Regions from separate parts of the Exiguobacterium sp. SH3S1 genome, predicted to be linked through region 1. Evidence: predicted binding sites of a transcription regulator. Region 1 holds the regulator's gene; each other region holds the start of a gene.
What was found. Region 1 encodes Rex, which represses fermentation and respiration genes when NADH is low (regulators of the CRP and FNR family bind a similar motif). Its sites were predicted from a motif close to TTGTGAAATATTTCACAA; they were not measured.

Region 2: the regulator Rex is predicted to act here: its motif matches at 2,241-2,258, upstream of arcA (arginine deiminase).
Region 3: the regulator Rex is predicted to act here: its motif matches at 2,097-2,114, upstream of EVJ26_RS00075 (formate/nitrite transporter family protein).
Region 4: the regulator Rex is predicted to act here: its motif matches at 1,875-1,892, upstream of cydD (thiol reductant ABC exporter subunit CydD).

Annotation. Positions count from the first base shown of each region.
Region 1 is NZ_SJUW01000007.1:162,660-167,402, forward strand. Features, by position in the region: gene EVJ26_RS09865 (PspC domain-containing protein) at 1-71, shown strand, start outside; gene EVJ26_RS09870 (FAD-dependent oxidoreductase) at 113-1,459, opposite strand; gene EVJ26_RS09875 (hypothetical protein) at 1,652-1,945, opposite strand; gene tatC (twin-arginine translocase subunit TatC) at 2,212-3,000, opposite strand; gene EVJ26_RS09885 (twin-arginine translocase TatA/TatE family subunit) at 3,004-3,222, opposite strand; gene EVJ26_RS09890 (redox-sensing transcriptional repressor Rex) at 3,222-3,878, opposite strand; gene EVJ26_RS09895 (ABC-F family ATP-binding cassette domain-containing protein) at 4,028-4,743, shown strand, end outside.
Region 2 is NZ_SJUW01000003.1:97,122-101,864, reverse strand. Features, by position in the region: gene argF (ornithine carbamoyltransferase) at 1-806, opposite strand, end outside; gene arcA (arginine deiminase) at 823-2,052, opposite strand; gene mgtE (magnesium transporter) at 2,388-3,746, shown strand; partial or broken gene EVJ26_RS04955 (zinc ribbon domain-containing protein) at 3,931-4,242, opposite strand; gene EVJ26_RS04950 (sodium:solute symporter family transporter) at 4,205-4,743, shown strand, end outside.
Region 3 is NZ_SJUW01000001.1:13,962-18,704, reverse strand. Features, by position in the region: gene mutL (DNA mismatch repair endonuclease MutL) at 1-1,152, shown strand, start outside; gene EVJ26_RS00080 (50S ribosomal protein L25/general stress protein Ctc) at 1,317-1,964, shown strand; gene EVJ26_RS00075 (formate/nitrite transporter family protein) at 2,173-3,012, shown strand; gene EVJ26_RS00070 (anaerobic ribonucleoside triphosphate reductase) at 3,204-4,743, shown strand, end outside.
Region 4 is NZ_SJUW01000003.1:105,156-109,898, reverse strand. Features, by position in the region: gene cydC (thiol reductant ABC exporter subunit CydC) at 1-124, opposite strand, end outside; gene cydD (thiol reductant ABC exporter subunit CydD) at 121-1,845, opposite strand; gene EVJ26_RS04990 (Crp/Fnr family transcriptional regulator) at 1,973-2,662, opposite strand; gene EVJ26_RS04985 (glycoside hydrolase family 31 protein) at 2,784-4,743, opposite strand, start outside.

The DNA.
Region 1 (4,743 bases):
TCATGCCCGGAAACATCCTCGTCTACATCATCCTCGCCAACTCGATGCAGGACGCGCCACGTTACCTATGAAAAAAAAAGATTCGAAAGCGGCTGCTTTCGAATCTTTTGCGTTATGCGTTGACTTTGTCTTTCATCGCCGCGAGCGCCCCACTGTTGATGAAGTGCCACGGCTTGTTGTAGTGCGGTTGGAAGAAGAAGTCGACGTAAGCGAGCTCTTCGACCGTCATCTCGTTTTGGATCGCGAGCGACAACGTGTTGACCGCTTGCGTCATATCCGCTTTCGAGAGCACTTGTCCCCCGACGACACGGTGTGTGCCGACTTCATAGACAAGTTTGAACTGGACCGGCTCCGCCGTCGGCATGAACTCAGGGCGGTACGCGTCCTCGATCACGACACTCTCGACGTCGAGGCCGAACAATCCGGCCGCTTCTTCCGTGAGGCCTGACGAGGCGATGTTCCAGTCATAGAGACGAAGACCCGACGTTCCTTGCGTACCTTGGTAACGGACACGCGGCGTGACGAGGTTCTCGGCGACGAGCGTACCCATGCGGACGGCGTTCGTCGCGAGCGGGATGTAGGCGTGTGTGCGCGCCGGGTTGTAGTAGACGGCACAGCTGTCACCGGCTGCGAAGACGTCCGGGTTGCTCGTGCGCATATATTCGTCGACGATGATGGCACCGTTACCGAGCATATCGACTTGTCCTGCGAGCAGTCCCGTGTTCGGACGGAAACCGACACATAGAATGACGAGGTCGGCCTCGAACTCACCTTTGTCGGTCACGACGTGCGTGACGTTGCCGTCTGTCCCGCGGAACGCTTCGACCGTTTGGCTGAGCTCGAGATCGATGCCGCGTGACGTCATGTCGGCTTCAAGTTGGTCCGTGAACGACTTGTCGAGGTACTTGTTCAAGATGCGGTCAGCACTGTCGATGAACGTGACGTGCTTGCCGTACACTTCGAACGCCTCGACGAGCTCGACGCCGATATAGCCGGCACCGATGACGGCGATATTTGTCGCACCCTTCGCCCGCTCGATGATGCGCTGAGCGTGGCCATAGTTTTTGCAAAGTTCGATCCCAGTCATCTCGATGCCAGGCAGCGTCGGGACGATCGGCCAAGATCCTGTCGTCACGATCAAACGGTCGAACGTGTCATATACGTCTTCACCCGTCTCGAGGTTTTTGGCGTGGACCGTCTTCGCTTCCGCATCGATGTTCAACACGTCATGCTTCATGCGCATCGTCGCGCCGAGTTCTTCGAGCTCGGTCGGTGATGAGTAGAACAATTCTTCAGCGCGTTTGACGACGCCGCCGACGTGGAGGGCGATCCCACACGAGAGGAAACTGACGTTGTCGTTCCGCTCATACACGGTGATGTCGAGATTCTCGTGCTTGGCGAGTAAGCCTTTGACTGCTGCTGTTCCTGCGTGTGTACATCCGATGACTGCGATTTTCATATGGTAGTCTCTCCTTTGAGTTGTAGGCAAGTTAGTGTTTGTGACAAATATCACATTCGCTTTCTGAACTTAGTGTACTATTTCACAAGAAGGTTTGACAATCCCTTTGCTCAGTTTTTCACGTAATTATGTCTAAAGTTTGAACGCCGGTTGTGACGACAAAAAACCGTTCCTCGGCAGGAACGGTTTTGATCATGAATTGGACGTGCGTCTCGCTTTCATCCAGTGGTAGATGACGACACCGATATATGTGACGAGACCCATCACATACAATATAAAGCCGTACAAGATCCAGCCCAGGGCGTCCCACCCGCGGACGAAGACGAGTCCGATGATACACGACACGTATCCCACGACGAGCAGCGTCAACGAGAAGGCAAGTCTCCGCTTGAATGGCGACTTCCAAAAGTTCAGCACGGCAATCAACAGAATTGTCGTCAACACACCGATGATGATGAGCTCATCCCCGTAGTACTCCCAAGTCATCGTTTCTCCCCCTGACGTGTGTTTGATTGGTTTCATATGAGCATGTACTTCCTTGTTGCAGAAAAAGCGTTTACGACCAATATCACTTTGAACATGTAGTTTCAGTACGACAGTTTGCGACCAAAAAGCACCGTTATGCCAACCGTGATACGTGCCAACCGACAAGGAGAAACAGTCCGATCAACACGATGGCCAAGCCCCTTTTCAAGATACTTCCAGTTTAGCGCACTCGCATTAAAAAAACACCACGTCTCATGACGTAGTGTTCACTTCTCATTCATTTGCTTCATCAAATCCATCTGTTCTTTCACCATCGCCTCTTTCTCACGTCGGAGCACACCGCGGTACGTCATGCGTGAGATCGATAAGCTGATCTCATATAGGAAGAAGAGCGGCAGCGACACCATGAGGTGCGACGTCAAATCCGGCGGCGTGATGAATGCCGCGATGACGAACAAGGCGAAGTAGGCGTACTTCCGAATTTTTGAGAGGAAGTACGGCGTCACGACACCGATGCGCGTCAAGAACATCGTCACGACCGGCAACTGGAACAACAGTCCGAACGGGATTGTCAGTTGCAACAGGAACGTGAAATAGTTCGTCGCCCCGATGATTTGCGTCAGACCGAGGTCTTGCCCGAGGTCCGTCGAGATATCGAGGACGAGCGGGAACAACCAATAGTAGGCGAATGCGAGACCGATGAGGAACAAGATAAAGATGACCGGGATATAGGCGAGCGTCCATTTTCGTTCATTCGGATGCAGACCAGGTGCGACGAACGCCCACAGTTGATACAGTAGAAATGGACCAGACGCGACGAGCCCGATGACGAGCGCCAAGTTCAAGTAAATCATGAGCGGGTCCGCGACCCCAAAGGCGTTCAGCTCGAGCCCTCGTTCGACGAGGTCCGCCTGCAGATAGGCGAGCACGTATTTGACACTCGGCAAAGCGATCAGAAAGAAGGCAAAGACGACAAATGCCGACAGCATCAGTCGTCTCCGCAGCTCTGTCAAGTGATCGGACAGTGCCCGTTCTTGATCAGGTTGATGGCTCATGGCTTACTGCTCTTTCTTCTCAATTTCTTTCTTGTCGGTCTCGTCGTGCTCTTTCATCATACCGTTCGTGGCATTTTTGAACTCACGGAGCGTCTGCCCCGCTGCCCGGCCGAACTCTGGCAATTTCTTCGGCCCGAAGAGGATGAGCGCGATGATGGCGATGACGAAAATACTGACGCCACCTGGGATACCGACGACGAGTGATGATTGTAGAAATTCCATTATTGATGGACCCCCTCAGCGGATGGATAGTGTTGCATAAAGTAAATGAGCGACTGGAGTTCGATCGACAAGTCGATATGATGGACGCGGACCGTGTCCGGTACAGTCAATCGCGCCGGCGTGAAGTTCAAGATCCCTCGAACGCCATAGCGGACCAAGTCATCGGCAACCGGCTGCGCGTAAGCGGACGGGACCGTGAGGATGGCGACATCGATTTTGTTTTGCTTCATGATTTGTTCCATCTCATCGACGTGATGAATCGGGACACCTGACATCGTCGTGCCGACTTTTGTCTCGTCTGCGTCGAACCCGACGACGATATGTGTGTTATTGTTTTTAAGGAAGTTATAGTTGACGAACGCTGTCCCGAGATGACCGACCCCGACCAAGGCGACGTTCGTGATCTCGTCTTGATTCAGCGTCTTACGGAAAAAGTCTAACAGATACTGTACGTTATAGCCATATCCCTTTTTACCGAGCGCACCGAAGTATGAGAAGTCACGGCGAATCGTTGCCGAATCGACCTTGACCGCCTCGCTCAGTTCAGCAGAAGACACACGCTGTTTCCCTGACGAATGTAGGCTTTGGATAAACCGATAGTATAGTGGCAACCGTTTGGCTGTCGCTTGCGGAATCTTTGGTTCGTTTTGACTCAACGGAAAGAGCCTCCTTTTTACGACGCGTTTCAAACGAATCTGATTTCATACACCTTGATTGTAAACGAATTCACATAAGCACTCAATGAATATACCTGAAAAGGGGAAGAAATAAAGTATACTAAACAGAGAGAAAGGGGTTTTTTCACTTGATCCTACTGCAAGTCAACAACTTATCCAAATCGTTCGGCGTCGAGCCGATTTTAGAGAATGTCAAACTAGAAATCCAAGAAGGCGAACGCGTCGCCCTCGTAGGCCGCAACGGCGCCGGCAAGTCGACGCTGTTAAAAGTCATCGCCGGCGAGTACAATTATGACTCGGGCGACATCATGAAGCCAAAAGACGTGACGATCGGCTATCTCGCCCAAGACTCGGGGTTAGAATCGAACGAGACGATGTGGAACGAGATGCTCACCGTCTTCACCGATTTGATCGAACAAGAGAAGACGCTCCGCCAGATGGAGCAAGACATGGGCTCGGAGCGGATCTTGAACGACCCGGCCGCCTACGAGCGTCTGCTCGCGGCGTATGACGAGGAGCAGCACACGTTCAAAGACCGCGGCGGCTATCAGTATGAAGCGACGATCCGCTCGATCTTGCACGGGATGCGGTTTTACCCGGACGACTTCGAACGTCGGATCGACACGCTCTCAGGCGGACAGCGGACACGTCTTGCCTTAGCGAAGATGCTCCTGCAAAGCCCGGACCTGCTCATCTTGGATGAGCCGACGAACCATTTAGACATCGAGACGCTCAGCTGGCTCGAGAAATATTTGAGCGGCTATAAAGGTGCCGTCCTCATCGTCTCCCACGACCGTTACTTCCTCGACCGCGTCGTCTCGGTCGTCTACGAGCTGTCACGCAA
Region 2 (4,743 bases), on a different contig from region 1:
TTATTTCCGGTCTTCTCGACCATGTCCATATTCACTTGGTACGGATGAAGGAGCTTGATCCGCTCTTCATATTCGGCTTCTTCGCCCATCGATACCCACACATCGGTATAGATGACGTCCGCATCAGCGACAGCTTCGTCGATGCTCTCCGTCAAGGTGATGCGTGCTCCTGTTTCAGCCGCGACCGAACGCGCGTAATCGACGACCTCGTCAGACGGCCAGAGCGATTTCGGCGCACAGATTCGCATGTCCATGCCGACTTTGGCACCACCGATCAACAGCGTGTTGCCCATATTGTTGCGTCCATCTCCAACGTAGACGAAACGAATGCCAGCCAAATCACCTTTTTGTTCTTTGACGGTCAAGAAGTCGGCCAAAATTTGCGTCGGATGATACAAGTCCGTCAAACCGTTCCAAACCGGGACCCCGCCATCCCGTGCAAGACCTTCCACCGTTTCGTGAGCGAAGCCACGGAATTGGATGCCGTCGAACATGCGTCCAAGCACGATCGCCGTATCACGGACCGATTCTTTTTTCCCGAACTGGATATCCGATTTCCCGAGGTATTCAGGATGCATGCCGAGGTCGATTGCCGCAACTGTGAACGCACAGCGCGTCCGTGTCGACGGTTTTTCAAACAAGAGCGCCACGTTCTTGCCTTCACAAATCCGGTGGGGAATCCCTTGTTTCTTTTGACGTTTGAACGCTGCCGATAAGTCGATCAAGTAGTTCAGTTCGTCCCGCGAAAACTCGTTAAGCGATAAAAAATGACGACCTTTCAAATCAAAGTTGAACGTTGTGGACATGTGTTTCTCCTCCTCGTTAAATATCTTCACGGATAATTGGACAACTCATACAACGTGGGCCTCCACGGCCTCGTGATAACTCACTCGACATGATTTCGATGACTTCGACCCCTTCTGAACGGAGCAGCTCGTTCGAAACGTAGTTCCGGTCATACGTAACGACGACACCTGGGGCGATTGCGAGCGTGTTCGACCCATCGTTCCATTGCTCGCGCGCCGCAGCGATCGGGTCGCCACCACCACATGGGATCAACACGATTTCCTCTAGGCCGAGAGCCGATTTTAACACTTTCAACAAATCAGTGTGTTGCGTGATGTGCAGCTCACCTTCCGCGTTCAACGTCAGTTCGAAGATGTTCATCTTGCCGCCCGGTCCTTGGATGAACGGATGGATCGTGAACTTATCGTGGTCGACCATCGTGAAGACGGTATCAAGGTGCATGAACGCACGCGACTTCGGAATCTCGATGGCGATGACTTTCTTGAACGTGCCTCCGTTCGCGAGCAAGTTGAGGGCGACGCGCTCGATTCCTTGGGCGGTCGTCCGTTCCGATATCCCGATGGCGACGACTTCTTTTGATAGGACGAGTTCGTCTCCGCCTTCCATCGCGAACCGATAGTCACGATCCGACCAGATCGGGATATCATGCTTCGCAAAGCGTGGATGGTATCTCATAATATATTGCGTGAACAGTGATTCGCGGCGACGCGCCGGTTCTTTCATGCGATTGATCGACAAGCCGTTCCCAATCGCCGCGGCCGGGTCGCGCGTGAAGTACAGGTTCGGCATCGGGTCGAGAAAGAACGGATACGTGTCCTCGATCATCTCGTGCAGATGACGGCGCTTTTCGCGCTTGATCTCGGTTTTACGGATACCGGCCATGACCGTCTCGATCAACTGTTCGTTATCATAAGCGAGTAAATACTCTTTGAGCGTCTCGTATGAACCGTTAATATTTGATTTTGATTCCGAAAGAATGTCGGCGACGAATCGTTCACGTACGCCAGGCAGCGATAACGTCTCTGCCATCAAGTTTTCTAAATAGAGCACCTCGACGCCCCGGTTTTGTAGCACGCTCGCAAAGTAGTCGTGCTCTTTTTGAATGACCGGCAAATGTGGAATGTCGTCGAACAAGAGTCGTTCCAAATACTCCGGCGTCAAATTTTCAAGTTCGCGTCCTGGACGCTTCAATAGTACAGTCTTTAATTCACCAATTTCTGAATACACGTGAATCGGATGTTTCAGCGTCGTATCCCGTGCGGTCAATTGATCCGTCATCGATATCATCTCGCTTCCTCCTAGTGATTCGGGTGTGTTTCTACCCTTACCTTATCAACTTACCCAATTCCGAGGCGGGTAATTCCAGCGTTCTGATTGTGGTCGATTCCACAAAAGAATGGATACAATATGAGTCAAACTGAATGAACAAACGGTTGTGAATCAATGAACAAGGAGAGAGCGACGGTTAGGATGGATACACGATGTATGAACTGTGAATAAAATCCATTATTTTTTCTTTTCAAATTAAGGTACGATAACGACAGGATATGAAAAATGACTTTAGAAAAGGAAGTGAGTCGATGGCCATCGAACGTACAGAACGCGCGCGTCATGAAGCCCAAGTGACAGCGCTCATCCAAAAAGGGGATCCGGTCGATTTCCGCGACGTGTTTTTAACACTTCACCCGGGTGAACAGGCCGACATCTTCATCGAACTCAACCAACCCGATCGGGCGTTTATATACAGCGCTTTATCACCGGAAGAGTACACCGATTTATTTGAAAAATTAGAGCTCGATGAACAACAACAGTTCATCCAAGAAATGCCGCGCCCGTATGCGGTCAGCGTCTTAAACGATATGTTCTCGGATAATGCCGCCGATCTCATGAACGAACTTCCGGACGATTTCATGAACGAACTGTTCGAACAGATGGACGAGACCGAGGCGACCGAGGTCAAAGACTTGATGCGCTATCCGGACGATACGGCCGGTGCCATTATGACGACCGAGTTCATCGTGCTACAGGCCGACAAAACGATCGGGGCGACACTTGAAGAGTTGCGTGACCTCGGTCCTGAAGCTGAGACGATTTACTATTTATATGTAATCGATGTAGACCGACGTCTCGTCGGCGTCGTGTCGCTCCGTGATTTGATCGTCTCCCCGCTCGACCATCTCATCGCTGACATCATGGGGCGGCGGGTCGTTTCGGCCCACGTCATGGCCGATCAAGAAGACTTGGCCCGAACCGTCCAAAAGTATGACTTGCTCGCGCTCCCGGTCATCGATAGCGATGATCACTTGCTCGGCATCATCACCGTCGACGACGTCATGGACGTCATCGAACGCGAGACGACCGAAGACTTTGAAGAACTGTCCGCGACGAAAGGCTCGTCTGACATCAACATGGGCCCGGTCGAGGCAGCGAAAAAACGTGCCCCTTGGATCATCAGCCTCATGTTCCTCGGGATGATCACCGCATCGACGATCGGTGGATTTGAAGATACGCTCGAGACGATTGTTTTGCTCGCCGTCTTCATGCCACTCGTCATGGGATCGGCCGGAAACGCCGCCACCCAGTCGCTCGTCGTCGCCGTACGTTCAATCGCACTCGGCACGATCAACCGAAAAAATGTCGCCAAGATGATTCGCCGGGAGTTCGGAACCGGTGTCCTGCTTGGACTCGCCTGTATGGTCGTTATTTTCGGGGTCATCACGGTCCTGTACGATAGCGCCTTGATCGGCATGATCGTCGGCTTGTCGATTTTCGCCTCACTGAGCGTTGCCACGATTGTCGGTACACTCGTCCCGCTCTTGATCAACCGCCTGAAACTCGATCCGGCCGTGGCCTCGGGTCCATTCATCACGACCGTCGTGGACAATCTCGGATTGATCATCTACTTCACTGTCGCCACTTCATTGCTTCGCTTTTTCTGACACCTGACGTTTCAGGTGTCTTTTTTCGTGTGAGCTTTGTTACGGTTTGTTTACAAAAGCGATGACGGGAAATAATTATCGTGCAAGGCGGGTAATTACGAAAAGTACTTATAGATAAGAAGTAATAAAAGGAGGGTTGAACTACCCCCACCTACGCTACGCTTGGAGGTGAGAGATTCCTGGGTCATCCGGTCGAACGACCGGAACCTGACCAGGCTAGCCCCGTCGTCCCGACGGTTGAAGAGGCCAGGATGCGTTCGGCCTCTCGTTTGAGGTTCAGTCCTGCGTTGACATCCCGGTCGTGGCGGGCGCCGCAGCCTGGGCATACCCACTCACGCAAGGCGAGATGTTTCACGTCTTTGTGCCGATGGCCGCAACCCGAGCAGAGCTGGCTCGAGGCGAACGTCTTCCCGACCCTGACCACCTGTTTCCCGTACCAGTCGGCCTTGTATGCGAGCATGCGGAAAAATTCCGACCAACCGACGTCGGCGATGGCATGGGAAGTGACGGCCGGGATTGCCGCCATCATCATGGCACTATTCCTACTGCCTCGCTTTCTCGGCATCGGTATCACGACGATCCCTGAGTTTTTAAGTCAACGCTATGACGAGGACGTCCGGCGCTTGACCGTCCTCTTGTTCTTGTTCGGTTACATGTGCGTCACGATTCCGTCGATGCTCTATTCCGGCGGCCTCGCGGTCCTTCAGCTCTTCGATGTGCCTGAACTGCTCGGGATCAGCTTTGAACAGTCACTTTGGCTCGTCATTTGGTTCATCGGCATCATTCGCGCTATCTACGCCATTTTCGGCGGCCTCCGCGCCGTTTCGGTGTCGGATACACTCAACGGCATCGGGCTCATCATCATCGGCTTCCACGTCATCACGTACTACTTCTTAGTCTGGGGTATGAAACAATGGTTCGGATTTGACCTTGTCATCAACTTCATCCACATCTACGGCATCTTGTTCGTCATCGAGACGAGTATCATGTTGTTGTT
Region 3 (4,743 bases), on a different contig from region 1:
GTCGCCGCCCAAATCGTGACGGCGTCGAGCAAGACGAATGACTACAGCTTGAGTGCTCACCTCGTGCGGCCCGAAGTGACGCGTTCAAATAAACAGTATGTGACCCTGATCTTGAACGGGCGGAGCATCAAAAATTTCGCGCTCACGCAAAGCGTGCTCGAAGGCTATCATACGCTCCTGCCGATCGGACGTTACCCGATCGCCGTGCTCGAAGTGAACATGGACCCGATGCTGATTGATGTCAACGTCCATCCGACGAAGCGGGAAGTGCGGCTGTCAAAAGAGAAGGAACTCTGTCAACTGATCCGGGAGACGGTTCAACTGACACTTCGGGAGCAACGGTTGATTCCGTCGGTCAAACCAAGACAGCCGTCCGTTCCGACAGAGCAATCGAAGCTTGATTTCACCGTCGAACGCTCAGACACAGCAGTTGAGCCGAACGCATGGAACTATCCGATCCCACGCGAGCCGGTGACATCTCCGAGTCGCTGGTCGCCGACACCACTCGTTCAAGAGACACCGGTCGAAACAGTGCTGCCAGAAGAACCGGGGGTTGAAAAGGCGGAAAGCCGGTTGCCGGCGCTCGACGTCATCGGCCAACTCCATGCGAGTTACATCGTCTGCGGCGCGGACGATGGCATGTACATCATCGACCAACACGCCGCCCAAGAACGCATCAAGTACGAGCTGTTTTATGACCAACTCGGCCAGCCTGAAAAAGAGTATCAGTTGTTGCTGTTGCCGCTCACGCTCGAGTTCACCCAACAAGAGACGCTTGCGATCGAAGAAGTCGCCCCACTTCTTAAAGAAGCGGGCCTCGATTTAGAGGCGTTCGGAGGCAATACGTTTCTCGTCCGGGAAATCCCGACATGGTACCCGCAGCACGATCTCGAAGGGACAGTCCGTGATTTGATCGAGATGGCGATTCGGGACCGATCGATCGATATCGCTAAATATCGCGAACAGGCGTCGATCCTGATGGCGTGCAAACGATCGATCAAAGCGAACCATCCGTTAAACCTCGAGATGATGCGACAGTTGATCCGCGACCTTGGCGAGACGACGTCTCCGTATACGTGTCCACACGGACGTCCGATTTTAGTGAAGTGGAGTACGTATGAACTCGAGAAGTTGTTCAAACGTGTCATGTGACAAACGTTGTAATCTTAATTTAACCGACTGTAACGTTTATGGATGCTTAGCTATGGGAACAATATACACATGTCGTCAAACGCATCGAGGTTGAGAGGTGGAGTTCACACTGCCTCACCCTCAAGATGTAGACATGATTCATAAACCAGTAGGGGGAAATGATTATGACAGACACGCTTAAAGTAACGACACGAGAATTACGACCACGTTCGGTTCGAACAAACTTACGTAAAGAAGGAAAAGTACTTGGTGTCGTTTACGGCTACAAAGTCGAAAGCACACCAGTCGCGTTTGAAGAAATGGCATTGCGCAAGATTCTCCGGGAACACGGTGACAACGCCTTGATCGAACTCAACATCGACGGCAAGAAAGTAAACACACTCGTTCACGGGACGGAAGTTGACCCGTTCACGAACACATACAAGCACGTCGAGTTCATGGCAGTCAAAATGGATGAGGCAACTGAAGTTGAAGCAGACGTCACACTCGTCGGCGACGCGAAAGGTGTCAAAGAAGGCGGCTTCTTGTCGCAAGCACTCTATAAAGTCACTGTTTCGGCAACACCTGCTAACATCCCAGAGCGGATCGAGCTCGACGTCAGCGAGCTAGGGATCGGTGACTCACTCACAGTTGCTGATATTCCGAAGAATAAAGATTACGAAATCTTATCTGAAGGCGATCTTCAAATCGCATCAGTGAACGAGCCGGTAGCAGTCGAAGAAGAGGAAACTGAAGGTGAAGAAGCTTCAGCTCCAGAAAAATCGACTAAAGCATCGACTGATGAGACGACAGAGTCTTCTGAGAAAGAATAATTGGTTTCATGCGGCCCTTTACGAAGGGTCGCTTTTTTTAGTCACAAATCCGACAAATGTAACCGATTACGATGTGAAAAGTATGTCAACAGTTCGAATGGGCAGTTGCAAAAATGTCGCTCCGGGCTTATATTGTTAATGATTTCACATGTTTGTTCTTATTATATGGTTCATTTAAACAGAAAGAAGGGTTTGTGACATGGCATCAATGGAAATCCATGCACTCGAATCATTACGGAAGAAAGCACAGGCTTCCTCAGCGATGATTCACTATCGGCCGATGGAATATTTTTTACGGGCAATGCTCGCGGGGATTTTTATCGGGTTCGCATCAATCTTCACATTAAAAGTCGTCAACGGCATGTATCTTGTAGATTCACCATTTACGACGCTCATCGGGGGATTCTCGTTCGGGATCGCGCTCGTCATGATCATCTACGGAGGCGCTGAACTATTTACCGGGAATACGATGTATTTTACGACTTCAACGATGCGTGGCTATACGACGCTGAGTGATACGATGCTCGTCTGGTTGCTTTGCTTCGTCGGGAACGCGCTCGGCGGCATTCTTTTCGCCTTGTTGCTCGCGCCGACTGGAGTCATTCAAGAGCTCGGCATGAACAACTGGTTATTTGCCGTCGTCGAGAGCAAGATGCATCATACGACAGTCGAAATCTTTTTTAGAGCCATCTTCTGTAACTGGATGGTCTGTCTCGCCATCTTCTTGCCGAAACAAATGAAAAATGAATTTGCCCAAATCTTCTCGATGATCTTCCTAGTGGCCGTCTTCTTCGCTTCAGGGTTTGATCACGTCATCGCCAACTTCGTCTTGTTCGCACTCACACTCGTTGTTCCGCATCCAGAAGCAATCAGCTTTGCTGGAGCCATCCACAACTTGATTCCGGCTACGTTCGGAAACATTATCGGAGGCGCGTTATTCATGGGAGCGATCTATACATGGTTGAACGCTAAAGGATTGCGTGAAGCACAAGAGTCAGAGCAAGAAGAAGTCGAACTGAAAATCGTCAAGCCAGCCAAAGAAGTATGACATACATCACGAAGCGCACAGTCGAGCCCACATCAGGGATTCGGCTGTTTTTTTACGTTCGGGATCGGTTGCAACTGTCACAATATCGACGTGCCTCAAATCGATAAAACGTGACATAATCTATATATAGAATTTTTATCGGTTATCAGCCGTTAAATAATCAATATATAGCGAGGTGATGCGGAGTGAACATGCTCCAGCTTTATAATGATGTCTGTGTGCTACCAGATCAAGATTTGATCCAAGAGAACGCCAACGTCGACGGGAAGTCGCCACTCGGCAAACTAGCGCGCTTATCTTCAGAAGTGTCAAAACAATTATCGACCACGTACCTATTGTCGGAACGGTCACGTCTAGCGATCCGTGATAACTACTTGTATGTGCATGATGCCGATTACTATGTGACCGGATCGACGACGTGTTGTCAAATCCCGCTCGGAGAGTTACTCGCGAACGGGTTCCACACCGGACACGGGACGATTCGTCCCCCGCAGGACATTCGTTCGGCGCTGGCGCTCGCCTCGATCATTCTTCAAGCGAATCAGAACATGCAGCACGGGGGACAGGCGTTCCCGATGTTTGACGTCGATCTCGCTCCTTACGTCGAGAAGACGTATGAACGTCAACTCGAGCGGTTGAACGGATTACCGATTGAGCTGACGGTGGAGCAAAAACAGCAGATCGCTGAAGCGGAAACCGTCTCGGCGACGTACCAGGCGTGCGAGGCGTTCATCCATAACGCCAACTCGATGCACTCGCGCGGCGGCGGTCAAGTTCCGTTCGTGTCGATCAACTACGGCACCGACACGAGTCGGTGGGGACGAGTGTTTATCCGCGAGTTGTTAAAAGCGACAGAGCGAGGGTTAGGCAACGGGGAGACGCCGATTTTCCCGATTCAAATCTTCAAAGTAAAGGAAGGCGTCAATTTCAATGACGGGGACCCGAACGTCGATTTGTTCCGCCACGCATGCCGCGTGACGGGTAAGCGGTTGTTCCCGAACTTCTCGTTCGTCGATGCGCCGTTCAACCTTCAGTACTATGACGGGACACATGCTTCGGAAGTTGCCTACATGGGCTGCCGGACGCGGGTGATGGGAAACCGTCATGGGGCAGAGACGTCGATCGGAAGAGGTAATTTATCGTTCTCGACGTTGAATTTAGTGAAGATGGCACTCGTGTCATCCGATATCGAGTCATTTTATAAGACGTTGGATGGATTCGTTGACATCGCCATCGAGCAATTGCTCGAGCGCTTCGACTATCAATGTAAGCGACATGCGGACGAATTCCGCTTTCTTTATGCGCAGCATGTCTGGCGGGGGAGTGAGACGCTTTTGCCTGAATCGGAATTACGAGACGTGTTAAAACAAGGGACGTTGTCGCTCGGATTCATCGGTCTCGCCGAAGCGCTACGTGTCCTCGTTGGCGGGACGCACGTTGAATCAAGAGAAGCAGAACGTCTCGGGCTTGATATCGTGACCCATCTCGCGAACCGGATGAGGCAGGCGGCGGACGATCATGATTTAAACTTTTCGCTACTGGCGACGCCGGCCGAAGGATTGTCCGGGAAGTTCGTGTTAAACGATCAACACGATTTCGGGATGATCGCCGGTGTGACCGATCGCGCGTTTTACACGAATTCGTTCCACGTCCCGGTTTATCAACACGTCTCAATCCGGGACAAGGTTCGAATCGAGGCGCCATACCACGCCTTATGTGACGCCGGACATA
Region 4 (4,743 bases), on a different contig from region 1:
GATATCCACTCGCCGCGAACAAGGCGACAGCCGCGAGTCCTGCCGTATAGCCGAAGAAGATCGAGAGGATGATATCCTTTTTCTCTTTCATCATCCATTTTGTGATCGTCCAAAGTGAGTTCATCCTCTCACCCCTTTCTGTAACGTGAACAAGTCGGCGTAGGCCGGGACAGCGAGCAACTGTTCATGTGTGCCGTTCGCGACGAGGTTACCCTCGTCCATGAACCAAATCGCGTCCGCTTGCTTGATCGTATGGAGACGGTGCGCGACCGTGACAAGCGTCGCGTCACGCGACAACTCCTCGATCGAGCGCCGAACGATTCTCTCGGTCACCAAATCGAGACCGGTCGTCGGTTCATCGAACAAGATGATACCTGGACGCTTCAAGAAGGCACGGGCCAGGGCGAGGCGTTGCCGCTCACCACCGGACAATCCGTAACCGCCTTCTCCGAGCTCGGTATTCAATCCGTCCGGCAAATTGGCGATGACCTCGACGAGGCCGGCGGCTTCAGCCGCCCGCATGATGTCAGTCTCGTCCGCCGTCTCACCGAGGGCGATATTAGCGGCGAGACTGCCGGCGAACAAATACGGGTTTTGCGAAATATACCCGATTGTCCCGTACCAAGACGTATCGGTGAACGATTCGAGCGGCTCCCCGTCGACGAGGACGCGGCCGCTGTCCGGTTTCACAAGACCGGACAGCACGTTCAACACGGTCGTCTTGCCTGATCCGCTCGCGCCGACCAAGGCGACGTGTGACCGTGCCGGGATTACCCCGCTCAGCGGGTGGAGCGTGAAGCGCCCCCCTTCATATTGGAACGAGACCGCATCGAGAACAAGTTCGGGCGTCCGGTTTGTTAGCGGTCTGTCTCCCCACTCGATGCGGTCGTCCGGGGCGTCGAGCGCCTCGAAGATACGATCGGCCGCACCCATGCTACCACGCCCGGTATGGAAGGCGCTGCCGAGGTCTTTGATCGCTAAATAGTATTCCGGGGCCAAGACGAGAATCAAGAAGCCGGCGAAAAACGTCAAGTTTTGCCAAACGACCATCTGGAGCGCCACTTCTAAGGCGACGACGCCGGTGCTGAGCATCGAGATGAACTCGAGCATGAGCCCTGACAAGAAAGCGGTCTTTAAGACGACCATCGTCGCGTCCCGGAAGTCGAGACTGCTCTTCTCGATCGCTTGCGCTTCTTGCTCGGCACGTCCGTATAGCTTGAGTGTCGTCAATCCTTGAAGGACGTCTAAAAATTTCCCTGAGAACTGGTTCATTTTCTCCATCTGCTCTTCAGACTTCTTCTGGGTCGCGATACCGATGATGATGAAAAAAATTGGAATGAACGGCGCGGTCACCATCATGATGACACCCGAGATCCAGTGCTGACTGAAGACGACGACGAGAATGAGCAGCGGGATGATCGACGTCTGGATGACTTGGGGCCAGTACTGGCTAAAGTAAGCATCGACCTCATCGACCGCATCCATATAGACACTGACTTTCTTCCCGGACTGTCCGGATAGAGACGTCTCGATCGGATTCGATGTGTAGCGGTCGAGCAGTTGACGTCGAAGCGTCCGCTTCGCCCGCTCCGACAAGTTGGCACCGATGCGTCCCGAGACATACCCGAACAAGGCACGTGCGAGCAGCGCGAGCACGAGCCAACCTAGAGACGGGATGACACTTTGGAACGATTCGTTTTTTAAAAATACTCGGTCGACGACGTCGACGATCAAATAAGCCTGAGCCAAGATGGACAACCCGATCATCACCGCGGCGATGACGAGCCCGACGATATGTCCTTTCTCGGCCAAAGCGAGAGCTTGCAGTCGTTTCACTGCGTTCATCCTTTCTAAACGTGCATGACAATTTTTCTTTGTGATGATTCTCACTAATTATAACTGATGTAAGGGTCCATAGCGAACGCTTCGCTTGTCGAGACGTGCAAAAAAACGCCACGAATGGAGCGTGGCGTCAGTGTGTCGCTTGTTCAAAATACTCAGGATGCAACGTCACGAGTTGACGGGCGTCGAACTGGAGAATGTCTTCTTTGCGCAGTCGCGATAAGATGTGGGACACGGTCTCGCGCGATGTCCCCGACAGTCTCGAGATTTCAACTGTCGTGAACGGACAACGTACGCGCACACCGTCGGCTTCTTTTTCTCCGAGGTCTTCAATCAAGTAATGGATCGTATTGATCACCCGGTCGCTCGCACTCGGCGTGATGATTTCCTGAACACGGCGTTCATGAAGGTCAAGGATTCGATTCATCTGACCGACGATGTGCAAGAGCATCGTCGCATTTCTTGAGACGAGCGCTTCAAAGCGATCCGTCGGCATATAAATGACTTCAATATCGGTCAGCGCTTCCGCCGAATGTTGGTAATACGTTTCCGTCAACAGTCCCCGGTACGGAAACAGCTGCTTCGGCTTCAAGTAGTCGGTGTATTGATGGGTCGCCGTTTCATTGCACCGCTCGAGCCTCACATACCCACTGATTAAAAAGTAGACGCGCTCACGTGGGTCGCCTTCCATGAATAAAAGCTGCCCTTTGCGGTACGTTCGACAGTATACGTGCGGTAGCAAGCTCTCTAGCTCGCGGCTCGTGCATTTATTGAAGATATCGAGTTGTCTTAAATCGTCGACTGTCCATTGCTGTCTCATGTTCAATCCCTCGCTTCCCGAACTGGTGATCTTTCTTTTAGTATACGAGACCCAACTTGTGAAAACGCTTTCAAATTCCGACAGTTTTCTGACAAGACAAAAGAGGGGTTGCCCCCTCTCCTCAGTCGAGCATCAATTCCATGATCGCATCTTGCAAATCGCGTTCGAGTTCAAGCGCATGCAGATCGAACAGCCATGCTTCGAGTCTCGTCTTCGACGCCGCCATCCGGTAGAGGCGGTCTTTCAAATCGTAAGATATCTCGGCGCGGTCAATGAAGCGATACAAGCGCTCCAGTCGATGACCGTTGTTCGTCACCTCGACAGGGAGCGACACCGTCACTTCCTCATCAATTTTACCGAGTTCGTGTCGTAACGTCTGCGTCTCCGGTTTATACTCGCCCGAACCGGTCACCCCGCGTACGAGTAATGTGACGGTCCGGTCTGACGGTAAGACGGACGTGTCGCCCGTGATATGAACGTGCAGGCTGCGCTCGTCCCAGTCGAGGGTGAACGTCGTCTCGGCGTAAGCCCCGGTCTCATAAGCCCGGTCGGTCCCGTTATCCTCATACAGCGTGAACGTGTTCGATGCCCCTGGGAAGACGACGACCTCGAGATCGGTCGGGTTGTCGGTGTCGTTGCGTCCAGAGCGATGAGCGGCCAGCGGGACGATCGCTCCAGCTTTCGCGAACACGGCCTGCTCGTCAAGCCCACGGAACACTCGGATCGACTTATCACCTTCGTAGCGATGACCCGTAAAGAAGTCGAACCAATCGCCTGTCGGCAACCAGACGTTCGTCGCCGCGACGTGAAGCCGCTTGTTCATCGGCTCGACGATCGGTGATACGACGAGTTCACTGCCGAAGTAGTATTCATTCGGCACGCCATACGCCGCTTCTTCGTCGGGATGATCGTAATACATCGGGAGGATGAGCGGGAGCGCATCCTGATGATTACGCCGGTTCATCGTGTACAAATACGGGATGAGTTGGTGGCGGAGTCGTAAAAACGACTTCATCGACCGTTCGGACTCGAGACCGAAGCGCCACGGCTCTTTGCCGTTAAAGATACTGAACGTCGAATGCAAGCGCATGATCGGGCTGAACACCCCGAACGCGACCCAGCGTGCGGCGAGCTCATCGTCTTTCGACCCTCGGTAATGCCCGCCGATGTCGTGGCTCCACCAGCCGTAACCGATATTCGATGCCGTCGCCGTGAAGTAAGGCTGAAACGCAAGCGACGCCCAAGAGATGAGCGTATCTCCCGAGAAACCGACGGGGTAACGATGGCTGCCCGGTCCGGCATAACGCGAGAAGATCAGCGGACGATTTCCGTCTCGGGAAATATCGGCCGCATGATAATGGTTTAACATCCACATCGGGTCGAGCCCTTCCATTTTCGAGGTCGACCCTTGCTGCCAGTCGATCCACCAAAAATCGACGCCGTCTACCTCGTGCGGATGATGCATCTGTTCAAAATACGCTTGAATGAAGCGTTTATCAGAGAAATCGAACGGGATGCGATCCCCGTTCGATGAGTCGAGCCCCATCGCTTCGGCCATCGCCACGTATTGGTCTTCGAACGCCCGGACCCCGTCGGCTGGGTGCAAGTTCAGCGTGACGAGCAGGTTCTCTTCTTTCAACCACGTCAAGAAGCCTTTTGGGTCCGGGAACAGATTCTTATTCCATGAGTAGCCGGTCCAACCGCTCCCGTACTCTTCAGGGACGTCGGTGACGTGCCAGTCCATATCGATGACACTGACCGAGAACGGGATATCTTCTTCTTTGAACCGGCGCATGAGCCCTTTGTACTCGGTCTCGTCATAGCGCCAGTAGCGGCTCCACCAGTTACCGAGTGCTTTTCGTGGCAACAACGGCGTCGGACCTGTCAGCTTATAAAAATCGTGAAGCGCTTGCTTGTATTCGTGTCCGTAGCCGAAGTAGTACAAATCATGGATACCTGTTCGTCTCGGCTCAACGAAGCGGTCGTCTGTCATGAGAAATGAGTCCGAGTCGTCGATGACGGCATAGCCTTGCTTGGAGACGATCCCCTCCCCGAGCTCGGTCGCTCCATCGACATGGTCG